Regions from separate parts of the Paenibacillus sp. FSL F4-0125 genome, predicted to be linked through region 2. Evidence: predicted binding sites of a transcription regulator. Region 2 holds the regulator's gene; each other region holds the start of a gene.

Region 1 (4,715 bases), 4.0 Mb from region 2:
TAGCTACAACGACATACTAGAATCTATCGCTGGTAAGATCGCGAAAACGATGCCTGCCATTCTAATTCTGATCATGGTTGGTTTTATGATTGGGGCATGGATGGTTGGTGGGACGATCCCGATGATGATTTATTATGGATTGAAAATCATTAGTCCACAATTTCTGCTTATTACCGCATTTATTGCGACAGCTGCCGTTTCGCTTTGTACGGGCACATCTTGGGGGTCAGCGGGAACGATCGGGGTTGCTTTTATGGGCGTTGGCGCGGGTATGGATGCAAACTTAGCAGCAGTGGCTGGTGCTGTAGTTGCAGGTGCTTATTTTGGTGATAAATTGTCACCGCTTTCAGACACAACCAATATTGCGGCGTTAGCAACAGGTGTCAATCTATATGAGCATATTGGACATTTATTGTATACCACAATTCCTTCCTTTATTGTCGCAAGCGTTGTTTTTATTATCACAGGCCTAAACACAGATGCCGCAGGTGCTATTGTTCCGGAGAAGGTTGGAACAATCATGGGATCGTTGGATACAATTTACGACTTTAATCTGCTGCTTTTAGTACCTGTATTAATCATTTTGTATGGTTCGATTACGAAGAAACCGACAATACCGGTTATGCTGATCTCTTCCATGTTCGCTATGGCCAACGCACTTGTATTCCAGGGATTTACGTTGAATGACGTCGTATCTTCTGTTGTTAATGGATTTAATATTTCTATGGTTCAAGTTGCTGGGTTTGATTCTGCCAACGTTATTGAAGATGTACCCCGTCTTCTAAATCGTGGCGGAATGAACTCCATGATGGGTACACTTCTCATTTGCTTCTGTGCAATCACGTTCGCTGGAACCATATCTCTGACCAAGTCCTTGGAATTGATTGTTAATAAGCTTTTGAAGTTCGTCCATTCCACAGGTTCAATGATCGTAGCAACCATTGTTACAGGTCTTACGATGATCGGAGTTACAAGTAATGGTCAGGTATCCATCTTAATGCCAGGTGAAATGCTGCGTGAAGCATATATCCGTCGTGGCTTGCATCCGAAGAACTTGGGACGTACCATCGAGGATTCAGCGGCGATTACCGAGCCTATTCTGCCTTGGACAGCTGCAGGTGCTTATATGGCGGGTACGCTGGGTGTTGCAACGCTAGATTATTTACCTTGGGCTGTTCTCTGTTGGACAGGAATAATCTTTGCGACGATATGGGGCTTCACGGGATTCGGTATCGCGAAGTTAACGCCAGAGCAACAGGCAGAAATGCTAAAGGAATATGACGGTAACACTAATGAACAAGCTGGATAAAGGAGTCTTTTAAAATGACAAATATGCATAAAGAAACTGTAATAACAACGGATGCACCAAGCGCAATTGGACCTTACTCTCAAGCTGTAAAGCTTGGGAACGTCCTATATACTTCAGGACAACTCGGACTAGACCCGGTTAATGGGACTTTTCCTGCTACGGTTGAGGAGCAGACGGAACGGTCATTGCTGAATGTCAAAGCCATACTGGAAGCGGCGGGTACAAGCATGGATCAGGTAATAAAGACGACCGTTTTCCTAAAGGATATGAATGATTTTCTTAAGGTGAATGAGATTTATGGAAGGTTTTTTGCTCAGCCATACCCTGCTCGCAGCGCTGTTGAAGTAGCACGTCTGCCTAAGGATGGGCTCGTAGAAATTGAAGTTATAGCTTATATACCATAAGTGATCCAGTAGCGCTCAAATTACGGGTTACTTTAGAATTTCAGATAGTTAAGCCTGCACACCCTGTATGGAAAAAGGATTAGAAAATAAGGCAGATGGCCGCCCTGGAAAGGGTGGCTTTTTTTTGAGTAGTAAGCTGCGGAGATATTGAAAGCAAGAATTTTTATGAAAATTTAAGTGAAAATATACATGAAAATGTAACAGTAATCATAACTAATTACAGAAATACCTTCACAAAACATCGACTTTGCGTTATCATAAATGTGAAAACATTCACAAAGGGGCGTTATAAAGATGAAGAAGACAACAAGTACTGCTCTCATTCTCATTCTCTCTGTCATGCTCGTAATCGCAGGCTGCGGTAACAGTAATAGCAACAGCGCAGGTAATAGTAATGGTAACGAGAACAAAAGTAAGGTAAATGAGACGGCCAAAAATGATAAAGCTGAAGCCGTATCAGGTGCATCAGAAGCTAGTTACACACCACTGGATCAATTAAAAGATAATTATGATATCGTTATTGTTGGTGCTGGTGGTGCAGGAATGTCTGCTGCACTGGAAGCTAAGGCCAAAGGCTTGAACCCTGTTATTTTAGAAAAAATGCCGGTTGCAGGTGGGAATACAAGTAAATCCTCCTCAGGAATGAACGCTTCCCAAACGAAATTTCAAAAAGAGCAAAGCATTGAAGATAGCAATGATAAGTTTTATGAAGAGACCTTAAAGGGCGGCCATGACACGAATGATAAAGAGATGCTTCGTTTCTTCGTTGACAATTCCGCAAGTGCGATCGATTGGTTGGATTCGATCGGAATCAAGCTGAACAATATTACGATCACAGGCGGCATGAGCGAAAAACGTACCCACCGTCCAGAAGACGGCTCTGCGGTAGGCCAATACCTTGTCAAAGGGTTGGTTAGAAACGTACAAGAAAAAGAAATTCCACTGTTTGTGAACGCGGATGTTAAAGAAATTACTCAAAAAGACGGTAAGGCTAATGGCGTCAAAGTACTCTTTAACCAAGCTGATGAAAAAACCATTACAGCGAAGGCAGTTGTTGTAACAACAGGTGGTTTTGGATCCAACATGGATATGATATCAAAAGTTAGACCTGATCTGGAAGGATACGTAACGACTAACCAAATCGGCAGTACCGGCGACGGCATCAAGATGATTGAGGCACTTGGCGGAACCACCGTTGATATGGATCAAATCCAGGTTCACCCAACAGTTCAACAAGAAAAATCTTATCTGATCGGGGAAGCTGTACGCGGCGAAGGTTCTATCCTCGTGAATAGCGAAGGCACACGGTTCGTAAACGAATTGACTACACGTGATAAAGTTACCGAAGCGATCAATGCACTTCCTGAAAAAGCGACAACGCTTGTCTTTGATTCCGGCGTCAAATCACGCGTGAAAGCAATTGAACAATATGACAAAATGGGCTTCGTAATCCAAGCGGATACCATCGAAGCATTGGCGAAAGAAATCGGTGTTCCAGCCGATAAGCTAAAAGCGACACTTGATACTTGGAACAGCGCGGTAAAGAACAAGAACGATGCTGAATTCGGCAGAACAACAGGGATGGACAACGATTTGTCCGCGGGTCCTTACTACGCTATTAAGATCGCTCCAGGGATTCATTACACCATGGGCGGCGTGAAGATCAATACGAACACAGAAGTATTAAATAAAGACGGCGCTGCTATTCCTGGCCTGTATGCGGCTGGTGAAGTTACAGGTGGATTGCACGGTCAAAACCGGATCGGCGGTAACTCTGTAGCTGAGATCATTATCTTCGGCCGTCAAGCAGGGATTAAATCTGCTGAGTTCGTGCAAGCACAATAAGATTTAACTGCTATTCTGGTTAAAACAAAAGAACCGCTTGGGCTAATTGGGACTGACCCCCGTTTGTGAGACAGGGATCAAAACACCTTACAAGTTTAAGTAGCCAGTCGCCGGAAATCCATCGGTGACTGGTTATTTAGTTTCGCTTGAATTCGAAATGAGTTATAGTAAATGATGTAGTCTCGAATGGTCTCTACAACGATTGCAGTCGTTGTAGATGTGAGATCTTCGAGGTAGAACGTTTCAGACTTTAGGGTGGAATGAAACGATTCAATGGGGGCATTATCAGCGGGCGTTCCTTTACGGGACATGCTCATGGTAATGCCTTTTCCTTTTACAGCTTCCTGGTACGCAAAGGACGTATACACGCTGCCCTGGTCGCTATGCAGCAACATCTTTTCCTGCTTTGGAAGTTGATTTAACGTATCCAACACCAAAGAGGTATCTTGTTTATCTGCTATACTGTAAGCCACAATCTCACCATTGTACAAGTCTAGAATGCTGGAGAAGTACAACATCTTCCCGCCAAATGGCAAATAGGTAATGTCCGTGACGAGTTTTTGCAGAGGTGCTTCTGCATGAAACTGTCGCTTGAGCAGATTTTCAAAGGAGTGTACAGATTGCCCAGTCACCTTTCGTTTTTTCATCCTCACGCGGCACTGAAGCCCCTCACACTGCATGATCCGCTGGACTCGCTTGTGATTTATACTCTGCTCTATCCGAAGGAGCGCCGTGATTTTCCGGTACCCGTAGCGGAATTTATGACGGATGCAAAGCTCCCGGATTTTCTCCACCACTTTGTCTGTATGCTTTGTCCCCACAGCTGCTTTCCAGCGGTAGTAAGTCGTTCTTGCGATTCCGAGCCATCTACAAGCCTCAGACACCGTCACTTCGTTTCGAATGGATTCGATCCAGGCAATAACGGCCTCTGGTTCCACCTCCTCTCCAACTCCTCGTACTTTTTTAGCAGTTCTAATTGTTGTTTTAAGAATCGGTTCTCTGCCTTTACTCTTTCGAGCTCCGAAGAGTCCTCCGGACCTTTTCCATAGCTGTACTGTTTACCCACCGGCTGCTGCAAACGATGCCGTTCACCATTTCGATTCCATCTCATCCATGTCTTTAGCTGTGTCTTATTCCGTATTCCGAGCTGCTCCATA
Region 2 (4,715 bases):
CCGAGAAGCTCAGGATATTATGATCAATGAGGTGATAACGGCACTTGCCGAAGACAAACATCTATTGATCGAAGCAGGGACAGGAACCGGCAAATCGCTTGGTTATTTGTTGCCTGCCATATACCAAAGTGTTCGCACTAATGAAAAAGTTATGGTCAGCACTCATACCATTAATCTGCAGGATCAATTGCGTGAGCGTGATATTCCTTTGTTAACGCAGGTAGTTCCGTTTCCATTTAAAGCTGCGATTTTTAAAGGCAGAGGGCATTATTTGTGTCTTCGTAAGTTTGAACATAAAATTAATAAAAAAGACTTTATAAGTCCAAGGGAAGATGCACTTACTGCGGCTCAGATGATCGTTTGGCTGACACAAAGTGAATCAGGAGATGACGAAGAGCTCAATTTAAGCGGTCGTGGCGGAGATTTCTGGGAGACGGTAGCAAGCGATACCGATTCTTGTCTCGGTCGCTCCTGTCCTTGGTTCCGCAAGTGTTATTACCATCGGGCAAAACATGAAGCGGGTATTGCTGACGTGGTTATTACGAACCACTCTAAGCTTTTCGCAGATGTTAAGGCTGGGCACCAGCTACTCCCGGCTTATGAACATCTTGTTATTGATGAGGCCCACCATCTGGAGGATGTGGCTGGCAAGCATTTAGGTATGCATATGAAGCATTTCACGGTGGCTCACACGCTGTCCCGATTATACAAGGATAATCGTAACGGCCAACTCCCAACGCTTCGTCAAATGCTTCAGTCATCAGGCAGTGAGGAAGCTTCTGAATGGAGCGGAGTTATCGATAGAATCTATCCAGATCTGCTTACTGTAAAAGAAACCTGGGATCTACTTAGTGACAAGCTATTCAGCCTCTTGCCGGAACGTAGCGATGCAGCAGCGGGAGAAGCTGGACAGCTAGTCATGCGGTTACTTCCTACCCGTAAACCGAAGGATTGGGATGAATTGGTTGCTTTAGAGAATACTATGAATCTGACATTAAGCGAAATTATCCGTAAGGGTGATAAAATGCTTAATGAGATGCGTGATCAAGAAGGTCAATCTTCTTCAGATAGTCTAGTAACCGATATTAGCGGCTTATTCAAGGATTTAGCTTCTATACGTGAGCAAGTACGGTTTTTTATGGGATTAAACGACGAGAATGTAGTATATTGGCTGGAGGCGAATGGAAATTATCGCAGCAAATCGCTACAGCTATATGCCGTCCCTGTTGATGTTAGTACCCAGCTTAAAGAGCTGTTCTTCGACAAAAAGAAAAGTATTGTGTTAACCTCGGCGACGCTTTCTGTCGATAAATCGTTCCAGTTTATGATTGATAATCTCGGACTCAATGAAGCTGCGGAAGAGGGGCGTCTAATGACATCTCTCCTTCCTTCTCCCTTTAAGTATCGGGAGCAGGCACTATTAGTAATTCCACGGGATTTCCCTAGTGTGAAAGGCAGTGTGGGTGATGCCCGATTTGTCGATACGCTCGTACAGTCACTAGCAGAAGCGGCAATTACGACACGCGGACGGATGCTTGTTCTGTTTACTTCTTACAAGATGCTGCGCCAAGTTTACGATCCTCTGAAAGAGGCTCTAGCCTCACAAGAAATTACGGTGCTAGGTCAAGGCGTGGAAGGTGGAAGCCGCAGTAAGCTGATTCGACGTTTTCAGGACAGTGCTGCTTCAGTTCTACTTGGAACTAGCAGCTTCTGGGAGGGAGTAGATATTCCGGGTGAGGCATTGACATGCCTGGCCATCGTGAGGCTTCCATTTCAACCGCCTAATCACCCTCTAGCGGAAGCGAAGTCTGAGTTATTACAAGCCCAGAAGAAGAATCCGTTTATGAAATTGTCGGTGCCTCAGGCAGTTATCCGCTTCAAGCAAGGATTTGGAAGACTGGTACGGACAGCGCAGGATCGGGGTATTGTTATAGTGTATGACACTAGGGTTATCGAATCTCATTATGGGAAGTATTTCCTTTATTCGTTGCCTGGCCCGAAAATGGAACATATGTTGACGGATCAAATGGTTCCTCGTATAGCAGAGTGGTTGGAAGACGGAGGCGTTTCTTAAGAAGGACATCTTCTGTTTAATTAATCACTCCACAATGAAGGGCGGTATAAGAGAATACCGCTCTTCATTGAGACGAGGTACAGAAATTTTAATAGGATTTAAACAGATTAGTACTTAAATTAGGAGGTAAATTATGAAATCGGATAAAATATCAGAAGCCGTTGTTCGAAGACTTCCTGTGTACTTACGTTTCTTGAATGATCTCCAGAAACGTGAAATATTAACCGTTTCCTCGCAAGAATTAGGACAAAAACTTGATCTCAATCCCGCTCAAATCCGTAAAGATTTAGCGTATTTTGGAGACTTCGGCAGAAAAGGTATTGGGTATGACGTAACTTATCTTATTGAGAAAATCCGTCATATTTTAAAGCTGGACCAACAGCTGAATGTGGCTTTAGTAGGTGCCGGTAACCTTGGACATGCATTATCTAATTATAATGCTTATCTGAAAGATACTATGAAGATTACCGCTATATTTGACTCTTATGCACCTAAGGTAGGGCGGAAAATCAACTCTCTTACGGTTCAACCCATGGAGGAGCTAGGTCAGACAGTTCGTGAGCAAGGCATTCGAATTGGGATTATTACAGTACCTGACTCAGAAGCGCAGAATGTAGCAGATATTCTTATTGAATCTGGTATTGAGGCGATTTTGAATTTTGCACCAGTGATTCTAAAAACACCACCGAATATCCGGGTTCATGCAGCCGATTTTACAACGGATTTGCAAAGCCTTGCTTATTATTTGAAAGACGGAAAGGAAGAAAGCGGAAATGAAGAGTAGTAAAACGATTATCAAAGGCGGGCGTTTTCTTATTCCGGGAACGGATGAGCCTGTTCTTAGTGGATATATGACTATTGAAGATGATTTGATCACTTACATAGGAAAAGAAGAGCCTTTGATGGAAGAAGGTGTGCAAGTTGTTGATGGCAGTCGTCTGTTGTTTATGCCTGGTCTGGTAAACACACACGGCCATGCCGCAATGTCATTGCTTCGTGGTTATGGAGATGATTTAGCGCTTCAAGTGTGGCTTCAGGAAAAAATGTGGCCGATGGAAGAGAAATTCACCGGAGAAGATGTGTACTGGGGAACCTCCTTGTCTGTTCTGGAAATGCTGAAAGGTGGCACTACAACCTTCCTGGATATGTATGATCATATGGATCGAGTAGCTGAGGTGGTCGAATTGTCAGGTATCCGTTCCGTATTGATGAGAGGCGTAATCGGCCTTTGTCCAGAGGAAGTACAGAATCACAAGCTTGCGGAAGCGATTTCTTTTGCACGTAACTGGCATGGAAAGGCTGACGGTAGAATTACAACGATGATCTCGCCACACGCCCCATATACCTGCCCGCCGGATTTCTTTGTTAAGTTTGTACAGGCGGCACATGATTTGGATTTACCGATGCATACCCATATGTCCGAAACGAAACGCGAAGTGGAGCAGAATGTAGTGGATTACGGACTGCGGCCTGTAGCGCATTTAGAGAAGCTTGGAATGTTCACACGTCCGTCTATTGTTGCTCATGGCGTTCATTTGAATGATGAAGAGATCGAGATTCTGGCTCGTCATAATGTAGGTGTATCTCATAACCCGGGAAGTAATCTAAAACTGGCTAGTGGAGTTGCTCGTGTTACAGATCTTCTAAAGGCCGGTGTGAAGGTGTCGCTGGGTACAGATGGCGCGGCAAGTAATAATAACTTGGATATGTTTGAAGAGATGCGTCTTGCAGCACTTATCCATAAAGGTGTAAGTGGTGATCCTACGGCTGTACCGGCTCCGGAAGCTCTGAGTATGGCTACAGAGTATGGCGCGAAGTCTATCTTTTTAAATGATGTGGGCAGGCTCGCTGTAGGCATGAAAGCTGACTTTATCGCGATTGATATAGACCAGCCGCATTTACTACCGCACACAGATTTGCTGTCTCATGCTGTATACTCTGCCAGTGCCAAGGATGTTGAGCATGTATGGGTGAATGGTAAACAGGTTGTAAAACATGGACAATGTCTAACGTTAGATGAGGAAGCTATCCGTCGTAAGGCGCAAGAATCCTTTGAGGGGCTGCTCAAGCGCTAGTCTAAGATCATAAATTAACTGAAAGGCTGTGACTTTCTGCGTTTGCAAAAGTTACGGCCTTTTCTGTAAATATAAGAATTTATATGAATGAATATGAAACTTTGGATAAACACACGGGTGTGTTATATAATCAAAAAAGATATATTACTAGAAAGGGAGCTGTACCTTGAAGAAAAGGAAAAAATGGATCCTCCTGGGGTCAGTTCTGATTCTGCTCCTTCTGTTTGGACTTATCCAGTTCTATGCCTATATTATGAAAGATCAATGGAACGAGCGAGATATTGCTAAGGATATCGCCAAAACCAGCGCTGGTCTGACAGAGGTAACTAAAGCACAGAAATCCGTGTGGGATGAAAATGCAGTGTACTGGGTCTTAACAGGGAAGAATCAATCCGGGACCGAGTTGATGGTATGGGTACGCTTTACTGTAGACGGGAAGTTTGCAGAAGGCAACGACGCAGTATATGCTGAGGAACTGAGTAAAGGGACCTCTGAAGCGAAAATACGCAGCATAATTAAAGCTGATCTTCCGGACGTTAGTATCGAGCGGTTGTTGCCGGGGGTAT
Region 3 (4,715 bases), 1.8 Mb from region 2:
GCGCTGCGATCTGGATTGTCTAATTTGGAGCGGCATGTAGAGAATCTCGGCAAATTTGGGGTACCTGTCCTTGTTGCCATTAATCATTTTGAAGGTGACAGCCCGGAAGAGATTAATGATGTTGTAGAGGCTTGTCGCCGATTGAACGTTCCTGCGGCAATATCCAAGGTATGGGCAGAAGGTAGTGCGGGCGGACAAGAGTTGGCTTCGGAACTAAAGAAGCTTCTGGAGCATAGCGACACTGGGCGCTTTGCGCCTTTGTATGAGGATGAACTCGACATTCCTTCTAAAATCACTAAGATTGTGCGCGAAATTTACCGTGGTGCTGAGGTTAACTTTTCCCCTGCGGCTAAACGCAGCCTGGCGGTGATCGAGCGCCTTGGGTTAAATGATCTTCAAGTATGTATGGCGAAGACACCGTATTCCTTCTCGGACCAGCCAAGATTGCTTGGCGCGCCTGAAGGGTTTACCGTAGGTATCCGTGATATTACCCTTTCGCTCGGTGCAGGGTTTGCTGTTGTCATTACGGGGAATATTGTTACGATGCCAGGTCTACCGGCTAAACCTGCCGCTGAGGCACTATGGGTGGATGAGGACGGCGAGATTCACGGTTTGGTGTAAATTAGGTTTATGATCAGGCTTTTCCCTGTTGGATTAGGGGGAAGCCTTTTTTGTGCGCTATAAGAAAGTATATCCTGAGGGGTCTGAACATAATGTCTTACGCCCATGGCAAAGCTAACAAGGTCGCATCGGCAGTGGTGACGGAAAATGCTTAAAATTGTGAACAATCTGAGAATATAGGCGAAAAGACTTGTAATGTGATAAATATCACAATATAATCAGTTTATAAAGTGAAATAAATCACAATTAACTCATCGGTGATCAGATATCTAGTTTGGTCAGTCAATCAAGTCAAATATATAACCAGGTTGTCCATTTGAAGGAGGAAGAAAATGATGAAAATAGCTGTCATTGGATGTACCCATGCCGGAACTGCCGCAATTGTAAATACTGCCCAACTGTACCCAGAAGCTGAGATTACGGTATATGAGCGTAACGATAATATTTCCTTCTTATCCTGTGGCATTGCTTTATATGTAGGTGGAGTGGTCAAAGACCCGCACGGACTGTTCTATTCTTCCCCAGAGAAGCTTGCAGAGCTCGGAGTAAAGACGAACATGCGTCATGAAGTGACCGAAGTGGATACGAAGTCCCAAACACTGCGTGTTCGCAATTTGGCAACTGGACAGGAGTTTGAGGATACCTACGATAAGCTGATTATGACTACTGGATCATGGCCGATTGTGCCGAAGCTCGAAGGGCTTGAGCTGGAAGGCGTCTTGCTTTGCAAGAATTATGAACATTCCAACACCATTATAGAAAAAGCTAAACATGCGAACAAAATCACAGTCGTAGGCGCTGGCTATATCGGCGTTGAATTGGTGGAAGCCTTCCAAATGAATGGGAAGCAAGTAACGCTGATTGATGGTGAAGACCGCATTCTGAATAAATATTTGGATCCAGAGTTTACTGCACCAATCGAACAATCCTTTAAGGATCACGGCATTAAATTGGCACTGAATGAGAAGGTCAGTTCTTTTGCTGGAGAAGGCGGTAAAGTTACCAAGGTTATCACAAGCGCAGGAGAGCATGAGACGGATCTTGTTATTCTCTGCATCGGCTTCCGTCCGAATACTGAACTCTTAAAAGGCCAGGTGGATATGCTGCCAAATGGTGCGATTTTGGTCAACGACTATATGCAGACTAGTTGCCCAGATGTGTATGCCGCTGGTGACAGCTGTGCGATTCATTACAACCCTACAGGGAAGCACGCTTATATTCCACTAGCAACCAACGCAGTACGGATGGGCACCTTGGTCGCACGTAACTTGATGACAGAGACGATTCCATATATGGGCACTCAAGGGACTTCGGGCATTAAGATTTATGAAGATAATATCGCTGCTACCGGTCTTACAGAAGAAGCGGCTAAGGCTGAAGGCATGGACGTAGAGACTACCACGATTATTGACAACTACCGTCCAGAATTTATGCCAACGTTCGAGCAGGTTCAATTAAAAGTTGTATTTGATCGTGCTACACGCCGCATTGTCGGAGCACAAATTATGTCCAAGATGGATTTGACGCAATCGATCAACACCGTATCTGTATGTATTCAAAATAAAATGACAATCGACCAGCTGGCCTTTATCGATTTCTTCTTCCAACCTCATTACAATAAGCCTTGGAACTTCCTGAACACCGTAGGAATTCAAGCGCTGCCGACATCAGTACCAAGTAAAGAGGCAGTAACCGTTTAACGTAATTGCATAAGAACATTATAGTCGGGTAGACCGGAGCCATTCATGGCTTCGGTTTTTTCATGTTTGATGCTGGTACTATTTACCTTTAAAATAATATGGAGCCTATTCTTACAATTGTAATTATGGATGCGCTTCGTTAAATTTGACATGTCAGTGAAAAGTTTCACTTAGTTTTTCATTAAGTGATAATTGTCACGTTATTGTGTTTTGTGACACGCTACAATGGTCGTAAAGGAACAAATTTTAAGTAAATAGATGAAGGGGATAGGAATCATGGCTTATAATAAACCGCAGCAGATTGCCGCAGTCACGGTCGAGAACGGCATAAAAAAGGCGCACAATCCTTTAAGCACCGTACTAATTCTGGGCTTTCTGGGAGGGGCGTTTATCGCGCTCGGATTTTTACTGGATATTCGCGTCATTGCTGGCGCACCGCATGAATGGGGATCTATCGCTAACTTTATTGGGGCAGCAGTCTTCCCTGTTGGATTGATTCTAGTATTGCTTGCAGGGGGAGAACTACTGACAGGCAATATGATGGCTGTGCCGCTTGCTTTTATGGCGAAGAAGATATCTTTCTGGGAAGTTATTAAGAATCTTGTATTGATTACCCTGAGCAATTTAGCGGGAGCTTTGTTTGTAGCTTACTTTTTTGGTCACGTGGTTGGTTTAACCTCTGACGGTGTGTATCTGGAAAAATTAGTAGAGATGGCAGGGCATAAGCTTGAGGCAGACTTCTTGCCGGCATTTGTTTCCGGTATCGGTTGTAACTGGCTCGTAGCTTTGGCGGTATGGCTCTCCTATGGAGCAGATAACTTCAGTGGTAAAATCCTCGGTATCTGGTTCCCGACGATGGCTTTTGTAGCTATCGGCTTCCAGCACGTTGTAGCTAACATGTTCTTAATTCCGGCGGCTATTTTTGAAGGCTATTTTTCATGGGGAGAGTACTTCAACAACTTTGTTCCGGTATGGCTAGGCAACTTGACTGGCGGTGCGATCTTTGTTGCGGCAGCTTATTGGATGGCTTACTTACGTAAAGAGCCAGCATCTATTCAATCCGTGGACAGCATGTCCGGCAGCGGTGTAAAGAAACACGCCTAAACCTATCTTATAGAGCACTCCTTAGCATAGTCGAGGGGTGCTTTTTGATGTTATAGACAAATAAAATCCGCCGTGATGTATCCGAGCTCGGGGGAACGATTCGGACGCACGGCGGATTTTAGAAGGGGGAGTGTTTCTAGGCTCTATTACCCCGACTTTGCAAGAACGAATCACATCGTTTTGTTTAGTCTGCTTTACGGACGACAGCAGCAACTATAAAATATAAATAGATGGGAACGGGTGCTACTTTTTTCTCAGCTACGGTTGAAGTTAGTCCTAATTAAGAGGTAAAGTGCACTAAGACTTTATCACGATAGCACGTCAATGCGTCTGCTTGCCCTGAACCCTGTTTTGGGATAATACTGGATGGAATAATGACACATATATTACAGGGGATGTACACTACTTATGAAGTTTTTACAGAATTATCCTAAAGAAGTTAAGATATTTTTAATTGCTAGCCTTATTAATGCAACGGGTAGTGCACTGATGTGGCCACTGGTTACAATGTATGTTTTTGATGAGCTTGGACGCAGCATGTCGGATGCTGGATTAGTGATTCTTATTCAATCAGTTGGAGGGATTGTGGGTCAACTACTCGGGGGCTCACTCTATCATAAGGTAGGCGTTAACCGGCTGATTGTCGGAGCGCTGGGCATGAATGCACTTGCACTGTTCACTTTGCCGGCAGCAAGTAACAACTGGACGTTATTTATGGTCGCGATGGGACTGGTAGGACTCTTTAATTCATTGTCATTACCTGCGATTCAGGCATTTATCGGCTTTCGTTTTACGAAGCAGCGCGGAGAGCTGTTTAATGTTATTTATGTCGCTAATAATATTGGTGTAGCACTGGGTACGGCGTTAAGTGGTTTTTTGGCCGATATTTCTTATATGCTCAGCTTTGTAATGAACGGCATAACTTCAGCGGTATTTGCGGTATTCTTTTTTGTATATCTCAAGAAAGTCGGAGGAGATTCTTCACAGGAGGTCGCAGAACACCAGAAGGCTGGTCCTGACAAACAATCCACCTGGAAGCTAATGGGACATACACGGATTTATCTTTATATGGGTATTGCCTCGATGTTCCTACTGTTAGGGAACTCTATCTGGAATACAGGGGTATCTCCGTTCATTATTTCTGAGGGCTGGCCTAAGAAGACTTATGGTTTTCTCTGGACGCTCAACGGTATTCTTATTTTTGCGGCCCAGCCGCTCGTAACGGTGATTAAACGTTGGTTCGCGTCCACCTCAACAGCGCAAATGACTGTAAGTGCTCTATTTTATTTG

What was found. Region 2 encodes Rex, which represses fermentation and respiration genes when NADH is low (regulators of the CRP and FNR family bind a similar motif). Its sites were predicted from a motif close to TTGTGAAATATTTCACAA; they were not measured.
Region 1: NST74_RS02030 (flavocytochrome c) is a predicted target of Rex. The motif match lies at 1,975-1,992, and genes of this name have one in related genera.
Region 3: NST74_RS27860 (formate/nitrite transporter family protein) is a predicted target of Rex. The motif match lies at 2,476-2,493, and genes of this name have one in related genera.

The regions. Positions count from the first base shown of each region.
Region 1 covers NZ_JBBOZJ010000001.1:449,329-454,043, forward strand. The annotation lists gene nhaC (Na+/H+ antiporter NhaC) at 1-1,309, shown strand, start outside; gene NST74_RS02025 (RidA family protein) at 1,324-1,713, shown strand; gene NST74_RS02030 (flavocytochrome c) at 2,008-3,558, shown strand; one part of gene NST74_RS02035 (IS3 family transposase) at 3,654-4,510, opposite strand; one part of gene NST74_RS02035 (IS3 family transposase) at 4,510-4,715, opposite strand, start outside.
Region 2 covers NZ_JBBOZJ010000001.1:4,495,403-4,500,117, reverse strand. The annotation lists gene dinG (ATP-dependent DNA helicase DinG) at 1-2,074, shown strand, start outside; gene NST74_RS19995 (redox-sensing transcriptional repressor Rex) at 2,208-2,858, shown strand; gene NST74_RS19990 (amidohydrolase) at 2,848-4,149, shown strand; gene NST74_RS19985 (cell wall elongation regulator TseB-like domain-containing protein) at 4,316-4,715, shown strand, end outside.
Region 3 covers NZ_JBBOZJ010000001.1:6,246,260-6,250,974, reverse strand. The annotation lists gene NST74_RS27870 (formate--tetrahydrofolate ligase) at 1-621, shown strand, start outside; gene NST74_RS27865 (FAD-dependent oxidoreductase) at 957-2,321, shown strand; gene NST74_RS27860 (formate/nitrite transporter family protein) at 2,598-3,425, shown strand; gene NST74_RS27855 (MFS transporter) at 3,834-4,715, shown strand, end outside.